DNA from 3 places in the Azospira sp. MPR-E4 genome. Region 2 is predicted to be linked to each of the others. Evidence: riboswitches for the same ligand, from Rfam matches in the RefSeq annotation. Region 2 holds a riboswitch; each other region holds the start of a gene.

Evidence for each region. A riboswitch is a leader RNA that binds a small molecule or an ion and turns the genes downstream of it on or off. The one in region 2 is predicted to bind cobalamin.
Region 1: another riboswitch for cobalamin. It lies ahead of bluB (5,6-dimethylbenzimidazole synthase); the one in region 2 lies ahead of cbpA (modified peptide precursor CbpA).
Region 3: another riboswitch for cobalamin. It lies ahead of AC1RTA_RS12295 (TonB-dependent receptor); the one in region 2 lies ahead of cbpA (modified peptide precursor CbpA).

Annotation. Positions count from the first base shown of each region.
Region 1 covers NZ_JBXAST010000043.1:6,061-13,109, forward strand. The annotation lists gene AC1RTA_RS12350 (phosphoribosylaminoimidazolesuccinocarboxamide synthase) at 1-599, opposite strand, end outside; gene AC1RTA_RS12355 (DUF3422 family protein) at 643-1,953, opposite strand; gene fba (class II fructose-bisphosphate aldolase) at 2,023-3,087, opposite strand; gene bluB (5,6-dimethylbenzimidazole synthase) at 3,286-4,065, opposite strand; cobalamin riboswitch at 4,111-4,306, opposite strand; gene pyk (pyruvate kinase) at 4,374-5,819, opposite strand; gene AC1RTA_RS12375 (hypothetical protein) at 5,911-6,615, opposite strand; gene AC1RTA_RS12380 (sugar transferase) at 6,627-7,049, opposite strand, start outside.
Region 2 covers NZ_JBXAST010000016.1:3,503-10,551, forward strand. The annotation lists gene AC1RTA_RS07045 (chemotaxis protein CheW) at 1-2,456, shown strand, start outside; cobalamin riboswitch at 2,597-2,797, shown strand; gene cbpA (modified peptide precursor CbpA) at 2,888-3,058, shown strand; gene cbpB (peptide-modifying radical SAM enzyme CbpB) at 3,055-4,425, shown strand; gene AC1RTA_RS07060 (ABC transporter permease) at 4,516-5,316, shown strand; gene cutA (divalent-cation tolerance protein CutA) at 5,377-5,718, shown strand; gene AC1RTA_RS07070 (protein-disulfide reductase DsbD) at 5,723-7,049, shown strand, end outside.
Region 3 covers NZ_JBXAST010000042.1:17,840-24,888, reverse strand. The annotation lists gene AC1RTA_RS12295 (TonB-dependent receptor) at 1-1,578, opposite strand, end outside; cobalamin riboswitch at 1,577-1,787, opposite strand; gene AC1RTA_RS12290 (coiled-coil domain-containing protein) at 1,930-2,133, shown strand; gene AC1RTA_RS12285 (cell division protein ZapA) at 2,130-2,459, shown strand; RNA gene ssrS (6S RNA) at 2,497-2,676, shown strand; gene AC1RTA_RS12275 (EVE domain-containing protein) at 2,763-3,218, shown strand; gene AC1RTA_RS12270 (sulfite exporter TauE/SafE family protein) at 3,208-4,011, shown strand; gene AC1RTA_RS12265 (DUF485 domain-containing protein) at 4,256-4,576, shown strand; gene AC1RTA_RS12260 (cation acetate symporter) at 4,576-6,249, shown strand; gene AC1RTA_RS12255 (enoyl-CoA hydratase/isomerase family protein) at 6,344-7,049, opposite strand, start outside.

The DNA.
Region 1 (7,049 bases), on a different contig from region 2:
GCGTTCTTCGCCTCCTCGGCCAGCTGGGCGCCGGTCTTGCCGGTGCCCGCCAGGTCGGCGGCCAGGTGCTCGGCGCAGCGCACCTTGGATTCCTCGTAGGAGATGTTGATGTCGTGGTCGCCCACGTCGGCCTTGGTGGCCGGGGTGAAGATGGGCTCGGGCAGCTTGGCCGCCATCTGCAGGCCGGCGGGCAGCTGGATGCCGCAGACGGCGCCGGTGGCCTGGTAGTCCTTCCAGCCGGAACCGATCAGGTAGCCGCGCACCACGGCCTCGATGGGCAGGGGCTTCAAGCGCTTCACCACCAGGGCGCGGCCTTCCACCTGGGACCGCTCTTCGGGCTTGACCACGGATTCGGGGGCGATGCCGGAGAGCTGGCTGGGCAGGATGTGGCCCAGCTTCTCGAACCAGAAATTGGCCACCTGGGTCAGCACCTTGCCCTTGTCGGGGATGGGGTCCGGCAGGATCACGTCGAAGGCGGAGAGCCGGTCGGTGGTGACGATCAGCAGGTGGTCGGCATCGACGGAATAGATGTCGCGCACCTTGCCCCGGGCGACGAGGGGCAGGCTGGTGATGGTGGATTCAAAAAGGGGAGCGGTCACGGCAGGGTCCCGAAAAAGAGGGGAAAAAACGGATTATAAAGGATCAGTGGCCTTCGCCCTGCTCCAGCTCCTCGGCGGCCAGGGCGCGGCGCATGCGGCGGATGCTGACGGCGACGACGGCGGCGATGAGGGGGATGGAGACGGCGGAGGCGATTTCCGGCGACAGGTGGGGCAGCACGGTCTTGGACAGGCCCTTGGCCAGATAACTGACCAGCTGGGAGGCGTAGTAGGTGATGGCCACCACGGACAGGCCTTCCACCGTTTCCTGCAGGCGCAGCTGCAGCTTGGCGCGGCGGTTCATCTGCCCCAGCAGCTGCTGGTTCTGGCGCTCCAGTTCGATATCGACCCGGGTGCGCAGCAGGGCGCTCTTGCGCGCGATGCGGGTGGACAGGTCGGTCTGGCGCCGGGCCACGGAAAGACAGGTGTTGATGGCCGGGGCCAGGCGCCGGTCCATGAATTCGGAAATGGGGGGGAAGCCGTTGAGGCGGTGTTCCCGCAGTTCCCGCACCCGCTGCTGCACCAGGGCGTAGTAGGCCTCGGCGGCGCCGAAGCGGAAGGCGGTGCGGGTCACCGAGCGTTCGATCTCCGCCGCCAGCCGGGTCAGGCGGGCCAGCAGCAGGCGCTCGTCCTCGGGGCCGCGGGCCTCGCCCATGCGGTCCATGAGGTCGGCCACCTCGCCCTCGGCCCGGGCCAGCAGGCGGCTCACCTCCTTGGCCACCGGGAAGGCCAGCAGGGCCATCATGCGGTAGGTCTCGATCTCCAGCAGGCGCTGCACCGTGCGCCCGGCCTGGCGGTGGCGCAGGCGCTCGTCCAGCACCAGGAAACGGCTCCAGCCGTCGTGCAGCTGGAAATCGGAGGCGACCCAGGCGGCACCGTCGGCCACCGTGGTGGCGACCCAGGAGTCGCCGGAGCGGTGCAGGTCGGCCAGCAGTTCTTCCGGGTCCAGGTCGGCGGCGGAGCGGAATTCCACATGGGTGGCCACCATCACCGAGCCGGGCAGGCCCGCCAGCCAGTCTGCCGGCAGGGCGGAAATGGCGGTGGTGTCGGGGGCGTCGCCGGGTTCCCGGGCGAGGAAGAAGGTGTAGCCGGAAAATTCGTTGTGCCGCTCCCACTTGAGGCGCAGGCGGCCCGCGTCCATGACCCAGTGGTCGCCCTGGATGACGGGGCAGAGATTGGCCCCCAGGGCGGCGCAGAGGCGCTGCAGATGGGCTTCTTCGGCCGCTGCCTCGGTGCCTTCGTGCAGCACCGCCAGGTAGCTGATCCACTCCGGCCCTTCCAGGGCCATGGGCGGGCGGGCATGGACCTCGTCATTGAGGCGCTGGCGCAGCGGGTGTTCGGCGAGGGGCAGGGTCATGGCGGATAAAAAGAAAAGGGCGCCGGAGAAGTATCCGGCGCCTGGCAGCGGTTGGGAAGGCGAACCTGCTTACTTGACGATCTGGTTCAGCTCGCCCTTCTTGTAGCGCTCGGCCATCTTCTCCAGGGAGATGGGCTTGATCTGGCCGGCCCGGCCTTCGCAGCCGAAGGCCTGGTAGCGGGCGACGCAGATTTTCTTGGCGGCTTCCCGGGCGGGCTTGAGGAAGTCGCGGGGATCGAACTTGGAGGGGTTCTCGAACAGGTAGCGACGCACGGCGCCGGTCATGGCCAGGCGGATGTCGGTGTCGATGTTCACCTTGCGCACGCCGTGCTTGATGCCGTTCACGATCTCTTCCACGGGCACGCCGTAGGTTTCCTTCATGTCGCCGCCGAATTCCCGGATCTCGGCCAGCAGCTCCTGGGGCACGGAGGAGGAGCCGTGCATCACCAGGTGGGTGTTGGGGATGCGGGCGTGGATTTCCTTGATGCGGTCGATGGCCAGGATGTCGCCGGTGGGCTTCTTGGTGAACTTGTAGGCGCCGTGGCTGGTGCCGATGGCGATGGCCAGGGCGTCGCAGTTGGTGCGGGCGACGAAGTCGGCGGCCTGGTCCGGATCGGTGAGCAGGTCTTCCCGGGTCATGTGGCCTTCGGCGCCGTGGCCGTCTTCCTTGTCGGCCTTCATGGTTTCCAGGGAACCGAGCACGCCCAGTTCGGCCTCGACGGAGACGCCGATGGCGTGGGAGAACTTCACCACTTCCTGGGTCACGGCCACGTTGTAGTCGTAGGAGGCGACGCTCTTGCCGTCTTCCTGCAGGGAGCCGTCCATCATCACGGAGGAGAAGCCGGACTTGATGGCGGCCATACAGACAGCCGGGGACTGGCCGTGGTCCTGGTGCATCACCACGGGGATGTGGGGATAGGCTTCCAGGGCGGCGAGGATCTGGTGGCGCAGGAAGGCTTCGCCGGCGTATTTGCGGGCACCGGCGGAGGCCTGCATGATCACCGGGGCGTTCAGTTCATTGGCGGCCTCCATGATGGCCCAGACCTGTTCCATGTTGTTCACGTTGAAGGCGGGCAGACCGTAGCCGTTCTCGGCGGCGTGGTCCAGGAGCTGGCGCATGGATACGATGGGCATGGTGTTCCTCCAATGGGCAATGCGGTTTGTTCTGGCGTGATCGGCGCCCGCTGTCGTGGCGCTCGGGAAAGACCGTGATTTTATCGTGGCTTTGCCCCCCGGGCGAGTACTGCGACCGCCGGGCAGCAAAAGAAAGACAAAGGCCGCGACCAGGGCGCCGGAGACGCCCCAACCACGGCCATCTTCAGGCAGGCATGCCTAGAAGCGGCGTTTTTCCTGGGCCCTGGCCTGGTGCTCGCTGAGAACCTGGCGCAGTTCCTCCTCCACCGGCTTTTCCCACTGGCCGTCGTACACCAGGTCGGCCAGGGGCAGGCGCTGGCGCCAGCCGGCGCTTTCCAGCTCCGGCTTTTCCTTGAAGTGGCTGACGTAGCCCAGACACAGGTAGGCCACCGGGATGATGCGCGGCGGCAGGCTCAGGATCTCGCGCAGGGCCTGCTGGTGGAAGATGGAGACCCAGCCCACTCCCAGGCCTTCGCTGCGGGCCGCCAGCCACAGGTTCTGCACGGCGCAGACGCTGGAATAGAGGTCCATGGCCTTGATGTGGGTGCGGCCGATGACCACCGGGCCGGCCCGGTCCCGGTCGCAGGTGATGAGCAGGTTGATGGGCGCTTCCCGGATGCCCTCCAGCTTCAGTTCCTTGTAGATGGCCTGGCGCTCGCCCTCGAATTTCTCCGCCGCCTCCTGGTTGGCCTGCTGGAAGGCGGCGTGGATGCGGGCCTTGGTCTCCGCCTCCCGCACCAGGAGGAAACTCCAGGGCTGCATGTAGCCGACGGAAGGGGCGAAGTGGGCGGCGGTGAGGACCCGGGCCAGCACCTCCTGGGGCACCGGGTCGGGCAGGAACTGGCCGCGCACGTCGCGGCGGGAGAAGATGGCGTGGTAGATGGCGTCCCGGGCGGCGGCGGAGAACTCGTGTTCGTTCTGGTAGCCGGCGAGGGAGATGACTTTGTTGACGCTGCAATCGTGCTGGTCGGTCTTCATGGAGTCCCCTTCTGAAGATCGGTGGCGGCGCGCCTGGCCGTGCGTGCCGGAAAGGGTCTCCTGGCCGGTCTTCTGACTCGGGATCACTCTGTGCCGGCGCCTTCCCGATCCGCGGATCAGTGGCATCTGCCGGCCCAGTCCCCCTCACAGCGTTGGGCACGTCGCGGAATGGGCGGCCCCAAGGCCTGCCGCACCGCGTTCCCGATTCTCCCTTGCGGGCACCCGGAGACGATTCGCCCCGGCGGACCGGGGCGACGGGAATTTTAACAGAGGCGGCGGATTCAGACCCGAGGCCCGCGAGGGCACTATCAGGCCCGCAGGGGCGGCATCTGGTGCTCGCCGACGCGGACGATCTTCAGGGTGTTGGTGCCCCCCGGGGTGCCGATGGGCTCGCCGATGGTCAGCACGATGAGGTCGCCCTTGGCCACGGCGCCGTTCTGCATCAGCAGCTGCTCGGCTTCGTAGAGCAGCACGTCCCGGTCCGAATGCTGCTGGCTCATGAGCAGGGGCGTCACTTCCCGGTAGAGGGACATCTTGGTCTGGGCCTCCGCATCCGGCGTCAGGGCATAGACCGGCACGCCGCAGTTGAGGCGGCTCATCCACAGGGCGGTGGAACCGGATTGCGACAGGGCGGCGATGGCCTTCACCTTGAGGTGGTGGGCGGTCCAGATGGCGGCCATGGCCACGGACTGGTCAATGCGGGTGAACACCCGGTCGAGGAATTCCCGGTCCAGGGTCACTTCGGCGGACCGCTCGGCCTCGATGCAGACCCGGGCCATGGATTCCACGGTTTCCACCGGATAGCGGCCGCTGGCGGTCTCGGCGGAGAGCATCACCGCGTCGGTGCCGTCCAGCACGGCGTTGGCCACGTCAGACACTTCGGCCCGGGTCGGCACCGGCGACTGGATCATGGATTCCATCATCTGGGTGGCGGTGATGGCCAGCTTGTTCTTCTCCCGGGCGTGGCGAATCATCTTCTTCTGCAGGGCCGGCACGGCGGCGTCCCCCACTTCCACGGCCAGGTCGCCCCGGGCCACCATGACGCCGTCGGAGGCGTCCAGGATTTCATCCAGGGCCGCCACGGCCTCGGTGCGCTCGATCTTGGCGATGGTCAGGGCGCGGCTGCCGGCGGCCCGCATCAGCTGGCGCGCCATGTACATGTCGGCGGCGCTCTTGGGGAAGGAGACGGCGATGTAATCGACGCCGATCTGGGCCGCCGTCTTGATGTCGTCCATGTCCTTGGCGGTCAGGGCCGGGGCGGAAAGGCCGCCGCCCTGGCGGTTGATGCCTTTGTTGTTGGACAGCTCGCCGGCGTGGCGCACCACGGTGTGGATTTCGGCACCGATCACCCGCTCCACGTCGAGCACGATGCGGCCGTCGTCCAGCAGCAGCACGGCGCCGGGCTCCACGTCCCGGGGCAGGTCCTTGTAGTCCAGGCCGACCCGCTCCTGGTTGCCCAGGGCACAGTTGGCGTCGAGGATGAACTTGTCGCCCTTCTCCAGCTGGATCTTGCCGTTCTCGAATTTGCCGACGCGGATCTTCGGCCCCTGCAGGTCCCCCAGGATGCCCACCGGCCGCCCCACCTTGGCGGAAATCTCGCGCACGGTGCGGGCCCGGGCCATGTGGTCCTCGGCGGTGCCGTGGGAGAAGTTCATGCGCACCACGTCCACGCCGGCGCGGATCAGGCGCTCCAGGGTGACGGGATCGGTGGAAGCGGGGCCGAGGGTGGCGACGATCTTGGTATGGCGGGCCATGGCGGGTTCCTGTTGTTGGTCTGTCCGGCCATTCTAGCGCAGCCTCCCCGCCGTTGCTGGCCCCCAGGCCATTTCCCGGCGGCGGGGCGCTTCAGTAGTAGGCCTCGATGGCCGCCAGCGATTGGGCGTAGGTGTGGCGGATCTGGGCCGGCTCGTAGCGGTGCTCCCGGCCCACCGGGCAGGCCAGCCGGGCCAGGCAGGTATGGCGGCAGGGCGAGGCGGGCCGCCGGCGCCAGGCGACGCAGGCGGCCAGGTCGAAACGGCCGCCGGCCAGGGCGCCGGCCGGGCAGGCCTCGATGCAGACCCGGGGCGCGCAGCTGGCACAGGGCGAGGCTTCCTGCAGGGGCGGCGTCGGCGGGAAGTCGCTGTCCGCCAGCAGGGCCGCCCGGTAGGCATACCAGGAGCCCCACTGCTGCCGCACTCCGACCATGAAGGGCGAGGGATGGTGCCAGCCCGCCAGCCGCCCCAGCTGCTGCAGCCCCACCGGCGCATCGCCGGGATAGAGCAGGTGGAAGTCCCGGTCGGGACAGACGGCGGCAAACCAGCGCCCCACGCTGGCAATGGTGAAATCGTCGATGGGATGGTCCGAATCCAGCCCGGCGGCCTGCACCGCCTGCCACAGGCGGCGGCCGCCGTGGCCCAGCAGGATCAGCTGGCGCCGGCCGTGGCCCGGGGCGGCCCGCTCCAGGGCGGCGGCAACCTCCACCGGCAGGGCCGCCACGTCGAAGACGGCCTGCAGGTTGAGGCCGGCCTCATGCAGCAGGCTGGCGTCGAACGGCTGGCGCGGGGAGAGCATCGCCCGCCGCCTCAGTGGGAAACGCCGTCCCGCTGCACCACCTTGAGGAAGGTCAGCCAGATGATGCGGCAATCGAAGGCGAGGGAGCGCCGGCGCAGGTATTCCGCATCCAGGGCCACCTTCTGGGGAATGGGCAGCTCGTCCCGCCCGTTCACCTGGGCCCAGCCGGTAAGGCCGGGCACCAGCTCATGCACGCCGGCCTCGGTGCGCAGGGCGATCAGGTCGTCCTGGTTATACAGGGCCGGCCTGGGACCGACGAAACTCATGTCGCCCTTGAGGATGCTCCACAGCTGGGGCAGCTCGTCCAGGCTGGACTTGCGCAGGAAGGAGCCCACCGGCGTCAGGTAGGCCTTGGGGTCCGTCAGCAGATGGGTGGCCACCGCCGGCGTGCCCACCCGCATGCTGCGGAACTTGGGCATCTTGAAAATGCGGTT
Region 2 (7,049 bases):
AGCTGATCGAGAACCTGGTGCAGGAGAACATCCGCAAGGTGGTGCTGGAGATCGGCTCCAAGGCCCAGGTGGCGGTGGACATCCTGATCCGCAACCTCTACGAGCGCACTGCCGACGTGGGTTTCCTGGCCACGGACGAGGACATCCGCGACTTCATCCGCCAGCGCAAGGAGGCGCCGGACCAGGAGACCCTGGAAGGGGAGAAGGCCCGCATCCTGCGCCGCCTGCAGGAGTACCGGGACAAATACACGGTGTACGACGAAATCCTGGTGCTGGACCTCAACGGCCGGGTCATCGCCCACCTGGACGGCGCCAGCTCCGTGCTCTTCTCCCAGGACCCCCTGCTGCAGCAGACCCTGCACACCGACGGCTATGTGGAGACCTTCCGCGCCAGCGACCTGCGCCCCGGTCTGGAGCGGGCCCTCATCTACTCCCAGCGCATCGACGACGGCGACAGCGGCGAGCCCCTGGGGGTGCTGTGCCTGTGCTTCCGCTTTGCCGACGAGACGGAGAGCATCTTCCGCAACCTGCGTCGCCGGGAGGACCGTTCGGTGATGCTGCTGCTGGACGCCCAGGGCACGGTGATCGCCTCCAGCGATGCCGACCACGTGCCCCTGGGCCGCCGCCTGGAGCAGGTGCGGGATGCGGATTACCGCATCGTCGATTGGGGCGGCCGCGAGTACCTGGCCAGGACCTGCCCCACCCGGGGCTACCAGGGCTACGTCGGGCCCGGCTGGGTGGGCCATGTCATGGTGCCGGTCAGCTCCGCCTTCCGCGCCGGCCTGGGCCAGGCCGCCGAGAGCCTGCCGGCGGAGGTGCTGGAGGGCGTGCTGGCCCACGCCGACACCTTCTGCCCGGCCCTGGCCGATATCGCCCGGGGCGCCGAGGGCATCAACCTCTCCCTGCGCCGGGTGGTGTGGAACGGCCAGATCATGGCTGCCGACAAGCGGGGCGACCTGCTCAAGCTCAAATCCGTGCTGCAGCAGATTTCCGAGACCGGCGACCGCACCAGCGACCTCTTCGCCCGCTCCATCGCCGACCTCTACCAGACCGCCATCTCCTCCAGCCTGCAGGACGTGCAGTTCATCTCCCGCCTGATGATCGACATCATGGACCGCAACCTCTACGAGCGGGCCAACGACTGCCGCTGGTGGGCCCTCACCTCGGCCCTGCGCCGCAGCATGGCCGCCGGCCGTCCCGGCGAGGCGGAGGCCCAGGCCATGGCCGGCATTCTGGAATACATCAACAGCCTGTACACCGTCTATTCCCGGCTTTTCGTGTACGACCTTTCCGGCACCATCGTCGCCGCTTCCAACCTGCACGGCGACAGCCTCAACCTGGTGGGCAAGAAGGTGGATGCGGGCTGGGTCCAGTCCGTCTTCTACCTGCCCAGCACCCAGCACTACTGCGTCTCCCCCTTCGAGAAGAGCTGGCTCTACGGCGGCCGCCCCACCTACGTCTACAACGCCGCCATCCGTCATCCCGACGATCCGGCCAAGGTGGTGGGCGGCATCGGCATCGTCTTCGACGCAGCGCCCCAGTTCGCCGCCATGCTGGCCGATTCCCTGCCGCCCCAGGCCGGGGCCTTCGCCGTCTTCGCCGAGCGCAGCGGCCGCATCATCGCCTCCTCCGACGAACGCTTCCCGGCGGAAAGCCTGCTGGAGGTGGACAAGAGCCTCTTCGCCGCCGCCAACGGCGAGGGCCGCTCCCGGGTGGTGCAGCTGGCCGGGCGCACCTGGATCGTCGGCAGCACCGCCTCCTTCGGCTATCGGGAATTCAAGAACAGCGGCGACTACAGCAACGACGTGGTGGCCCTGGTGTTCGTTCCCGTGGGCGACGGCAGTGCTGCCGCGGCCCCCCGGGAGCGGCGCCCGGCGGTGCTGGAAGGCAGCTACGGCGACCTGCACGCCCGGGGCGGGCAGAGCGTGGAGCTGGCCACCTTCATCGTCGGCGACAAGGTGTACGGCCTGCCGGCGGCCGAAGTGCTGGAGGCGGTGGACCCGGCCCGGCTTTCCCCCATGAGCGGCTCCCGCCGCTATCTTTGCGGCGTCATCAGCTTCCAGAGCGGTGGCGGCGACAGCGGCACCCTGGTGCCGGTGGTGGACATGCGCTTCCTCCTCAACTACCCGGCCAAGGAGGTGGACAACCACAGCCAGATCGTCGTGGTGCGGGTGCGGGACGGCCTCATGGGGCTGCTGGTGGACGATCTCTATGCCGTGCCCGAATTCGACGCCGAGCGCCTGGAGCCGATCCCGGAGATGATCCGCCAGGACGCCGGCTACGTGCAGGCCATCATCAAGCCGCGCCAGCCGGACAGGGAAAAAATCCTCCAGGTGCTGGACCCGGAGCGCATCTGCGGCGCTGCCCAGAGAAAGCCGGAGTCCGCCGCGGGCGGCGAGGCACCGCGCCCGGCGGCGCCCCTGCGGGCCATCGGCGGGCCCGGAGGCGGGCGCTGAAGGGGGCAGGGCAAGGGGGCAGGGAAAGGAGGCAAGCGCAGGGCTGCCGGGCAAAAATCCGACCCCGGACAGAGGCGCTTTACCTGGATCAAATCCAGCTGCCGTCGGCCTTGACCCTCCCCGGGCCGGCGGCCAGAATCCGCCCCCATTCGGCTTCCGCTTTCGGAACACGGTGCAACTCCGTGGCGGGCCCGCCGCTGTAATCGGGGACGGTCGTTCCACGGCGTGGTGCAGTTTTTCCACGCCACCCACTGCCGCAGAAAATGCGGCGGGAAGGGGGAACCCAGTAGCAGGACCGGTCGATCCGTAAGCCAGAAGACGGGCGGAAGTCGTGGAGTTCCAGGCAAAGGGCTCCGGCGGCATGTTTCTTTCGAGACAGGCCGCCGGAGCCCTTTTGCTTTTTTTTTTTCATACCTTCGCGGGAGGACCCCATGAAAGCCACCACTCAAGTTACCAGCCAAGCCACCACTGCCCAGCAGGCCGCTGTCCAGCCCACCCAGTCCGCCGCCCCGGCCCCGGTCATCGCCAGCCGCAAGTCCTGCAACCCGGACGGCATCGGCCTCTCCCACTACGTCCTGATGGACCGGAAGGCGGCCAAGTGAACGGTCCGGCTCCCCATCTGCCCCGGCTGCAGCCCTACGACATCGGCCATGAGCGCTACGTGGCCCTGCTGCACCCGGAGACCGCCTTCTGGTCCCTGGTGGACAAGGACCGGGTGGAGGCGGAATTGTGCGGCAGCGAGCTGGCCGAGCGCTTCCAGGCCCAGGCGGCGAAGTTCGCCCAGGAAATCCACGCCCTCCGCTTCGAGCTGAAGCCCTCCGGCGTCTATGTGAACCCGACGGAACGCTGCAACCTGGACTGCACCTACTGCTACATCCCCGACACCCTGCGCCGCCACGGCAGCGATATGCCGGCGGAACGGCTGCTGGGGGCCCTGCAGCGGCTGAAGGAATACTTCGCCACGGTGATGGACGGCGGCGAGGGGGCGCGCAAGCCCCGCCTCATCTTCCACGGCGCCGAACCCCTGATGAACCGGGAGGCCCTGTTTGCCGCCATCGACCTGTTCCAGGACGATTTCGCCTTCGGTGTGCAGACCAACGGCACCCTGCTCACCGATGCCGCCGCCGACTTCCTCATGCAGCGCAACGTCAGCATCGGCCTTTCCCTGGACGGTCCCACCGCCCCCATCACCAACGCCACCCGCCACACCTGGGCCGGCCAGGGGGTGCACCAGCACGTGCTGCGGGCCATGGAGCGGCTCCAGGGTTACGGCTCCTGGAGCGTCATCACCACCTGCACCACGGAGAACCTGGCCCACCTCACCGACATGGTGGAGCTGTTCCACCGCCACCAGGTGCCCACTTGCATGCTCAACGCGGTGCGCTGCACCCTTTCCGGCGCCCGGGGGGTCAAGCCGGCGGACGGGGATTTCGCCCGGGCCTTCATCGCCGCCCTGGAGCGGACCCACGAGCTGTACCGGGAGACCGGGCGCAAGCTGGTGGTGGCCAACTTCGCCAACATCCTGCTGGCCATCCTGGCTCCCACGGCGCGGCGCCTGATGTGCGACATCTCCCCCTGCGGCGGCGGCCGGGCCTTCTTCGCCCTGGCGGCAGACGGCGGCCTCTTTCCCTGCAGCGAGTTCATCGGCCTGCCGGCCTTCGAGGGCGGCAACCTGTTCACCGACGGCGTTGCCGCCGCCCTGGAATCGCCAGCCTTCAAGGAAGTCACCGGGCGGGACGTGGACAAGTTCGAGCCCTGCGCCTCCTGCCCCATCCGCCACTTCTGCGGCAGTCCCTGCCCGGCGGAGGCCAACGAGATGAACGGCGGCATGGAGAAGACTGGTGCCTTCTGCCAGTTCTACGAGGAACAGGTGCGCTACGCCCTGCGCCTGATTGCCGATGGCAAGTCCGACGACTTTCTCTGGGATGGCTGGGACCAAGGCACGGAGACGGTTTTCAGCGCCTGCTGAGGCCCGTTCGAGGCCCGTTTGCCCCCGGTCGGCGGCCCCGCCCCGACCGGGGTGCTTACCTTCCGGGCGCCAAGGCCGGATAATGGCGCCATGAATGCCGCCACTTCCTCCGCTTCCCTCTACGCGCCGCCCCGCCTTTCCGCCCGCTGGTTCCCCGTGTGGCAACGCAATTTCCTGGTCTGGCGCAAGCTGGCCCTGCCTTCCATCCTGGGCAACCTGGCCGACCCCCTGATCTACATGCTGGGCCTGGGCTACGGCCTGGGCAGCATGTTGCCGGAGGTGGCAGGCACCTCCTACGTGGCCTTCCTGGCCGCCGGCACGGTGTGCGCCAGCACCATGAACGCCGCTACCTTCGAAGCCCTTTATTCGGCCTTCTCCCGCATGCACGTGCAGAAGACCTGGGAGGCCATGCTCAACGCCCCCCTGGAGCTGGAGGACGTGATGCTGGGCGAGCTGATCTGGGCCGCCACCAAGAGCCTCCTTTCCGGCTGCGCCATCCTCACGGTGATCTTCGTCCTCGGCCTCTCCCATTCGCCCCTGGCCCTGGGAGTGCTGCCGGTGATCCTGCTCACCGGCCTGGCCTTTGCCGCCCTGGGCCTGATCGTCAATGCCCTGGCGCCCTCCTACGATTTCTTCATGTACTACTTCACCCTCTTCATCACCCCTACCATGCTGCTTTCCGGCGTCTTCTTCCCCCGGGAACAGCTGCCGGTCCTGGTCCAGGGGCTGACCGAGGCACTGCCCCTGACCCATGCCGTGCAACTGGTGCGGCCCCTGCTGCAGGGCCAGGTGCCGGCCAATGCCCTGCTGCACGTGGCGGTGCTGCTGGCCATCACCGCCGTCGCCTTCCTCGTCGCCCTGGTGCTGACCCGGCGCCGCCTACTGCGCTGAGATGGCGGCAGGCGCAGGCAGATCAAAACGCGAAACGCCGCTCTCGGCTAAGATGGCCCCATGACCACCTCTAAAAAAGCCAACCCGGTACTGCTGGTGCAGACCAATTGCCCGGACGGCGAAACCGCCGCCCGCCTCGCCGCCGCCCTGGTGGATGCCCGTCTGGCGGCCTGCGCCAACGTGCTGGCGCCCTGCGCCTCCATCTACCGCTGGCAGGGCAAGGTGGAGATGGCCACCGAGACGCCCCTGCAGCTGAAGACCGCCGCCGACCGCTTCCCCGAACTGCGGGCCCGCCTGCTGGAACTGCATCCCTACGATGTGCCGGAGATCGTTGCCTGGCCCGTGGCCGAAGGGCTGCCCGATTACCTCAACTGGGTCGTGACCGAGACCCGCCCCGAGTGACGCCGTGATTGCTTCCCTGATTTCCCCGTTGTGGCGCCGGCTGCTGCCGTGCCTGATCCTGCTGGGCCTGGCCCTGCCCGTGGCCGCCCAGGAATTCCTCGATCCCCTGGTGGCCTTCAAGCCCGAAGCCCGGGCCCTGGACGACAAGACCGTGGAGGTGCGCTACAGCATCGCCAAGGGCTATTACCTGTACCGGGACAAGTTCAGGTTCGCCGCCGAGGGCGCCACCCTGGGCACCCCCGTGTTCCCCGCCGGCAAGCAGAAGCACGATGACAACTTCGGCGACGTGGAGGTCTATTACAAGAGCGTGGCCATCCGCCTGCCGCTGAGCGCCAACCAGTCCGGCCCCATCACCCTCAAGGTGACGGCCCAGGGCTGCGCCGATGCCGGGGTCTGCTACCCGCCCCAGGAACAAAAGCTCAGCGTCACCCTGCCGGCCCCGGGCAGCGCCCCGGCCGCGGTGCCCGACGCCGCCGGCGACGAGAGCGGCCATATCGCCGGCCTGCTGCAGAACGCCGGCTTCTGGCTGGCCGTCTCCACCTTCTTCGGCTTCGGCCTGCTGCTGGCCCTGACGCCCTGCGTCTTCCCCATGATCCCCATCCTCTCCGGCATCATCGTTGGCCAGGGGCACCACGTTTCCCGCAGCAAGAGCTTCCTTCTCTCCCTGGCCTACGTGCTGGGCATGGCGGTGACCTACGCCGCCCTGGGGGTGGCCGCCGGCCTCACCGGCACCCTGCTCTCCGCCGCCCTGCAGAATCCCTGGGTGCTGGGCGCCTTCGCCGCCGTCTTCGTGGTGCTGTCCTTCTCCATGTTCGGCTTCTACGAGCTGCAGCTGCCCAGCTTCCTGCAGAGCAAGCTGTCGGAAGAGGCCAGCCACCTGCACGGCGGCCACCTGGCGGCGGTGTTCGCCATGGGGGCCCTGTCGGCGGTGATCGTCGGCCCCTGCGTCGCCGCCCCCCTGGCCGGGGCCCTGCTTTACATCGGCCAGAGCGGCGATGCGGTGCTGGGCGGCGCCGCCCTTTTCGCCATGGCCCTGGGCATGGGCGTGCCCCTGCTGCTGGTGGGCCTCTCCGCCACCACCCTGCTGCCCCGGTCCGGACCCTGGATGGAAGCGGTGAAGAAGGCCTTCGGCGTCATCCTCCTCGGCACTGCCCTGTGGCTGGTGTCGCCGGTGCTGCCGGCGGCCCTGGTGATGGCCGGCTGGGCCCTGCTGCTGATCGTGCCGGCCGTCTTCATGCACGCCCTGGACCCCCTGCCGGCCACGGCCAAGGGCTGGCAGCGCTTCTGGAAGGGCATCGGCATCGTCATGCTGCTGGCCGGCGCCGCCCTGG
Region 3 (7,049 bases), on a different contig from region 2:
CAGGCCGTACTTGTGGGATTTGTCGATGTTGGTGTTGAAGCTGGTCAGCCAGTTTCCGGTGTTGTAGTAATAAATTTCGTTGTCCAGATTGCTTCGGAAAACAGCAAGCTTGAAGCGGTTTCCCGGTGCCATTCGATTGAGCCCCAGCGTCAAGGTTTTCGCTTTGGCCGGGTTTATGAAGGCGTTGAAGGCGCCCCCAACGAAGAATCTGTCAACATCCGGCGCCTGAAAGGCCTGGTTAAGGTTGGCGAAAACGGAATAGCGGCTATCTAGCCGCTGGTTGATGCCCAGATCCCAGGCATCCAGGTCCCGCTCTCGGGACAATTGAGCGCCGCCAGCGGGTAGGTGCTCATAGCGAACGCTTTCTCTGCGCGTCCCTGCTGACAGAGTGGTGTCGCCGAGGCGATAGACGCCCTGAACATAGTAGGCACGGCTGTTTTTCTTGGTTTGATCAAATGCCTGGATACGATTGCCATCCGTACTCTGGAAGCCTGCTGTAAGGTCAAAGGTGTCGCCGGTGTGGACCACGGCCAGATCGTTGCCTTCGATGTCGTAGTCTGCCTTGAAGGTGCCGACGAACTCTGAGTGCTTGTCTTCCCGGCGATGAGCGTAGGTGAGTTTGGTGCTGTCATTCAGGCTCCACTCGCCGCCCAGGCGCCATTGGTCGGTAGTGAATTGCTGATGTGTATATCTGGTGGCACCGGCTTGTGAAGGGTCTGCATCAAACTGGGCTTGGGATAGTGCGTTGGGGTAGCGAGTGTCGATGTAGGTGCTGGAGACATCGACGTTCAGCCATAGATCACGCAGAGGACGTACTTTCAGCGCAGCCCGTTCATTGCGCATTTCGGAGGAATCCTTATGGCCGCTGATATCCGCCTGACTATATCCGCCATGCTTGCTGTGGTCGGCGCTGGCGGAAATGCTGTAGTTCTCGCCTTGCGTGCCAGCAGCAGTGTTCAGCCCTAGCGCGCCGTCGGTACCGGTATAAGCGCCGACAGAGATACCTGAATAGGGGCGGGTATGAATCTGGATCGTACCTGCCATGGCGCCATCCCCGTTGAGAACGGAACCGCTCCCTTTGGTGATTTCAATACGGTCGATGGCGGATAAGGGAATGGCGCCCAGCAGTTGGGGCACCATGTCGATATTGTTCAGGCGCTGTCCGTCAAGGCTGACGGCAATATTCTGGTAGCCGTTCTCGCTGCCGTAGCCGCGCATGTCGAGCATGGGGGTAAAACGGTTGCCAAAGCTGGGGGCAACATTTACCGAGCTATGCTGGGCTAGGTAGTCGAAAAGGGTTTGGGCCCCGGAGCGGTCAATCATCGGCCGGGTGTGTATTTCGGCAGCGTAGGCGGCGTCTGCTTCAGCATAAGCAACGCGGGTTGCTGTTACCTTAATGGTTTCCAGTTCCGTGCTTTGGGCGTGGGTATGGGCGGTGAACAGCAGGCCGAGGGAGGCTGCAGAAAGGGAAATGCATGGTTTCATGAGGTGAGACTCCTCGTATCCGGCGAGCGTCCCCGCAATGCCGGAAGGTGGCGAAGGAAGTGAGCTGATGGTGGTCGGGCCGATCCGGCTCACTCGGTATTCCGTTCAGGCCGGTATCCGGGCTCGGAAGTCTTGATCCATCGCCTTCCCGGGGGTGACCCAGTGGCATCGTGATGGACCCGCACTTCCTTACCGTTGCGGGGGCAGCACAGGCATTGCACCGCTGCTGGCGGCGCGCACCTGTTTCCCGTTTAACCGCGGAGGAGGACTCCTCCCGCGGCACCTGACGCGGAGCGTTGTCCCTAGTGGAACAACGGGGGCGGATGGTACTCCATACCTGCCTGTATGGCGAGGCCGGCGCCTGGGCGCTTTGGCATAAAACACATTCAAAATATGGTCTTAGTCCTTGACCTTGCGTGTTTTTGGCCTCTATAGTTCGCGCCTATGACTAAGCAATTGGATGCCCTCGAGGGCAAGGTGGCGCAGGTGGTCAACCTCTGCCACAGCCTGCGGGCCGAGAACCAGGAACTGCGCGCCCGACTGGCCAGCGCGGAAGACGAGCGCCTGCGTCTGGTCGAGCGCATGGAGGCGGCCCGTGCCCGCCTCGAGGCGCTGGCCGAGCAGCTGCCGGAGGAGGGCAAGGCATGAGCGGCAATTTCATCGACGTGGCCATCCTCGGCCGCGAATACCGGGTGGCCTGTCCGCCCGGCGAACAGGAAGCGCTGCTGGCTGCCGTCGCCTATGTGGACCGCAAGATGCAGGACATCGCAGCCAAGAGTAAGACTGCCGCCGCCGAGCGCGTGGCGGTCATGGCGGCCCTGAATATCGCCCACGAACTGCTTTCCGCCGGGAAGGCGGAGAGCCCCGCAGAAAATCCTGAAACCCCCGTTGACGGCTCTGACTTTCAGCGTAGAATCGGAGCCATGGAAACACAGTTGGACGCGGCCCTCCAAGGCCAGGAACCCTTGTTCTGAAGCCTTCTTGGCCGCGCCAGCAAAAGTTTCCGCCGATTGTCCCCTGCGGTGTTCGTCAAGGCCATATATTCCTTGAACCAATGCTAATTGGCATCGGCCGCGAACCACTCATCCGCTGTTGTGAGCGCCCTTCGTCGGGTGCACCTGATGCGGACGGCAAGCGACCACTCTGAACTCAGGTTCAGGATGCCGGCCTAACGGCACAGGCGGGGGCCTAATACAGCAGCGCGGTGCGAGCAATCCACCGCGCTGTTTCCTTTTGTGGCCCCTCTTTTCCCCTGTTCGCCCATGGCTTACTGGCTGATGAAATCCGAGCCGGACGAAGTGTCCATCGACGACCTGGCCCGTCTCGGCCGGGTGCCCTGGTTCGGCGTGCGCAACTATCAGGCCCGCAATTTCATGCGCGATGCCATGAAGCTGGGCGACGGCGTGCTCTTCTACCATTCCGGCTGTGCCGTGCCGGGCATTGCCGGCCTGGGCCAGGTGGCGTCCGCCGCCTACGCCGATGCCACCCAGTTCGATCCGGCCAGTCCCTATTTCGATGCCAAATCCTCGCCCGGGCAGCCCCGCTGGCTCAACGTGGATGTGGCCTTCGTCGCCCGCGGGCGCTTCGTGCCCCTGACCGAGCTGCGGTGCCATCCGGCCCTGGCGGCCATGGGAGTGCTGCAAAAGGGCAGCCGCCTGTCCATCACCCCGGTGACGGCGGAAGAGTGGCAATTCATTACCCGCAAGTTGATGGAGCTGAACGATGCTTTTTGATTTCTGGTGGCTGGCCTATGTGGGCCTGGGCCTCTTTGCCGGTTTCATGGCCGGCCTCCTGGGCATCGGCGGCGGCGCCGTGATGGTGCCCCTGCTGGCCATGATCTTCGCCGGCCAGCAGTTCCCGCCGGAGCAGATGCTGCACCTGGCCCTCGGCACCTCCATGGCCACCATCATCTTCACCGCCATTTCCAGCCTGCGCACCCACCACCAGCATGGCGCCGTGATGTGGGACACGCTGCGCTCTTTCACTCCGGGGGTGCTGGTGGGGACCGTGCTGGGCACCCAGCTCGCCGCCCGCATTTCCACCCAGGGCCTGGCCCTGTTCTTTGCCTGCTTCATTTCCTGCGTGGCGCTGCAGATGGCGTTGAACTTCAAGCCGAAACCCCACCGGGAACTGCCCGGCCCGGCCGGCCTGGGGCTGGCGGGTGGGGTCATCGGCGCCCTCTCTTCCCTGGTGGCCATCGGCGGCGGCTCCCTGACAGTGCCTTATCTGGCCTGGTGCAACGTGCCGGTGCGCAACGCCATCGGCACTTCGGCGGCCCTCGGCCTGCCCATCGCCTTCTTCGGCACCCTGGGCTACATCTGGAACGGCTGGGGCGAGGCCGGCCTGCCGGCCTGGAGCGTTGGTTACGTCTATCTGCCGGCCCTGCTGTGGGTGATGGCGGGCAGCGTGGTGGCGGCCCCGGTGGGGGCGCGTCTGGCCCATCGCCTACCGGTGGCGACCCTGAAGCGGATTTTTGCCGGTGTGCTGGTGCTGCTGGCAGCCAAGATGTTGCATGGCGTCATGTAGATGGCGGCTTGCCGACCTTGATGCATATGGAAAGGGCCTGCGGGCCCTTTTTTGTTTTTGCGCCGCGACATACGGGCGGGTATGGAAATTTGCGTAACTGTTATATCATTGCGTAATCCACGTCCGTTCCCGGACGCAATACGGGTTTCCCACATTGGGGAAAACCCGCCGGGAGGGCTGGGTAGAGGGGGAGTCGGTCTTTTTCTGCCGACCTAAACAAATACTCAAACTGAGGAGAACACTCGTGAGCAGCGCTGCCTACGAACGGATTCGCAACAATCCGAAGTTCGACAAGCTGGTTGCCACCCGCAGCCGCTTCGCCTGGACCCTGTCTGCCGTGGTCCTGATCCTGTACTACGGCTTCATGGCCGTGGTCGCCTTCAATCCCACCCTGCTGGCCTCGCCCCTGGGCGAAGGCCGTATCGCCACCATCGGCTGGCCCATCGCCGCCCTGATGATGCTGCTGTTCTGGGTCATGACCGGCCTCTACGTGCATCGCGCCAACGGCAAGTTCGACGAAATCAACGCCGAACTGATCAAGGAAGCCACCAAGGAGGCCCAATAATGCGTAACCTGTCCCGCTTCCTGCCCCTGCTGGGCCTGCTGCTGGCCGCCGGTGCCGCCTATGCCGGTCCCGGCACCGTCGGCGAGGCTGAAAAGCAGCCCCTGAACGTGGCCGCCATCGCCATGTTCGTGGCCTTCGTGCTGTCCACCCTGGGCATCACCTACTGGGCCGCCAACCGCACCAAGTCCACCGCCGACTTCTACACTGCCGGCGGCGGCATCACCGGTTTCCAGAACGGCCTGGCCATTGCCGGCGACTACATGTCCGCCGCCACCCTGCTGGGTCTGACCTCCATGGTGTTCGCCAAGGGCTATGACGGTTTCGTCTACATCGTCGGCTTCTTCGTCGGCTGGCCCATCATCCTGTTCCTGATGGCCGAGCGCCTGCGTAACCTGGGCCGCTTCACCTTTGCCGACATCACCTCCTACCGTCTCGACCAGAGCAAGGTGCGGACGGTGGCTGCCATCTCCTCCCTGACCGTGGTGCTGTTCTACCTGATCACCCAGATGGTCGGCGCCGGCCAGCTGATCAAGCTGCTCTTCGGCCTGGACTATGAGGTGGCCGTGGTCGTGGTGGGCGTGCTGATGATGGTCTATGTGACCTTCGGCGGCATGATCGCCACCACCTGGGTGCAGATCATCAAGGCCTGTCTGCTGCTTGGCGGCGGCACCCTGATGATGCTGCTGGCCATGTCCCACTTCGGCTTCGATTTCGAAACCCTGGTCACCAAGGCCACCGAAGTGCACAAGGACGGCACCAAGATCATGGGTCCGGGTTCCCTGCTGGCCGATCCGGTCAATGCCGTGTCCCTGTCCCTGGGCCTGATGTTCGGTACCGCCGGCCTGCCCCACATCCTGATGCGCTTCTTCACCGTGCCGGATGCCAAGCAGGCCCGCAAGTCCGTGTTCGTGGCCACCGGCTTCATCGGCTTCTTCTTCCTGGTGGTGGTGCTGCTGGGTATGTCCGCCATCGTTCTGGTCGGCACCAACCCCGAGTTCTTCGAAGGCGGCAACGTCGGCGGCAAGATGATCGGCGGCGGCAACATGGTGGCCATGCACCTGGCCAAGTTCGTCGGCGGCAACATCTTCCTCGGCTTCCTTTCCGCCGTGGCCTTCGCCACCATCCTGGCCGTGGTTTCCGGCCTGGCTCTGGCCGGCGCTTCCGCCATCTCCCACGACATCTACGCCAATGTGATCTGCAAGGGCAAGCCCAAGGGCGGTTCCGAGCTGAAGGTGTCCAAGATCGCCTCCATCTTCATCGGTCTGGCTGCAATCGGCCTGGGCATCATGTTCGAAAAGCAGAACCTGGCCTTCATGGTCGGTCTGGCTTTCGGCATCGCTGCTTCCGCCAACTTCCCGGTGCTGATCCTCTCCATGTACTGGAAGGGCCTGACCACCAAGGGCGCCATCGCCGGCACCATCTGCGGCCTGACTGCCGCCGTGGTCTTCGTGGTGCTGTCCAAGGCCGTGTGGGTGACCGTGCTGGGCAAGGCCCAGGCCATCTTCCCCTACGACCAGCCGGCCCTGTTCTCCATGCCCCTGGCTTTCCTCATCGCCTTCGTGGTCTCCAAGCTGGATACCAGCGCCCAGGCCAAGCGCGAGATCGAAGCCTTCGACGACCAGTACGTGCGTGCCCAGACCGGTCTGGGTGCCGCCGGCGCCAGCAACCACTAAGCGCCAGCTGCAGCGTCAGCGTCATAAAAAAGCCCCGGGAGTTTCCCGGGGCTTTTTCTTTCTGCCGTTGCCGGCGGCCAGCGCAGTTTGTTGATCAACAGCCCTTGAAGGCGGGCTTGCGCTTGGCCAGGAAGGCGTCCAGGCCTTCCTTGTAGTCGGCGGTGTCGAGGAAGGCGAAGGAGGCGGCCTTTTCTTCCTGGGTCAGGGGCATGCCGGAAGCCAGGCGGCGCATCCACTGCTTGTGCCAGCGGGCCACCAGGGGAGCGCCGGCAGCGATGCGGCGAGCGGTGGCGGTGACTTCGTCCTCCAGCTGGGCATCGGCCACCACCCGCGTCAGCAGGCCCTTGGCGTAGGCCTCGGCGGCAGAGAGGATGCGCCCTTCCAGCAGGATCTCGGACATCACGGCGGGGCCGGCCAGGGCCAGCAGGCCGGACATCTCGCCCGGATACATGGAGAAGCCCAGCTTGTTGATGGGGGCGCCGAACTTGGCCCCTTCGCCGGCGATGCGTAGGTCGCAGTTGCCGGCGATCTCCAGGCCGCCGCCGATGCAGGCGCCCCGGATCAGGGCCACGGTGGGGTGGGGGCAGTCGCGCACCGCATCCAGGGCGGCGCCCACCTTGTCGTGGTAGTGCAGGGCCTGTTCCAGATTGGTGCGCTTGACCAGGAATTCCTCGATGTCGCCGCCGGCGGCGAAGGCTTCGCCGGCACCGGTGAGGACGACGCAGCGCAGGCTGGAGTCGGCCGAGAGTTCGGACATGACGGCGGCCAGGTCGCACCACATGGCGTAGTTAACGGCGTTG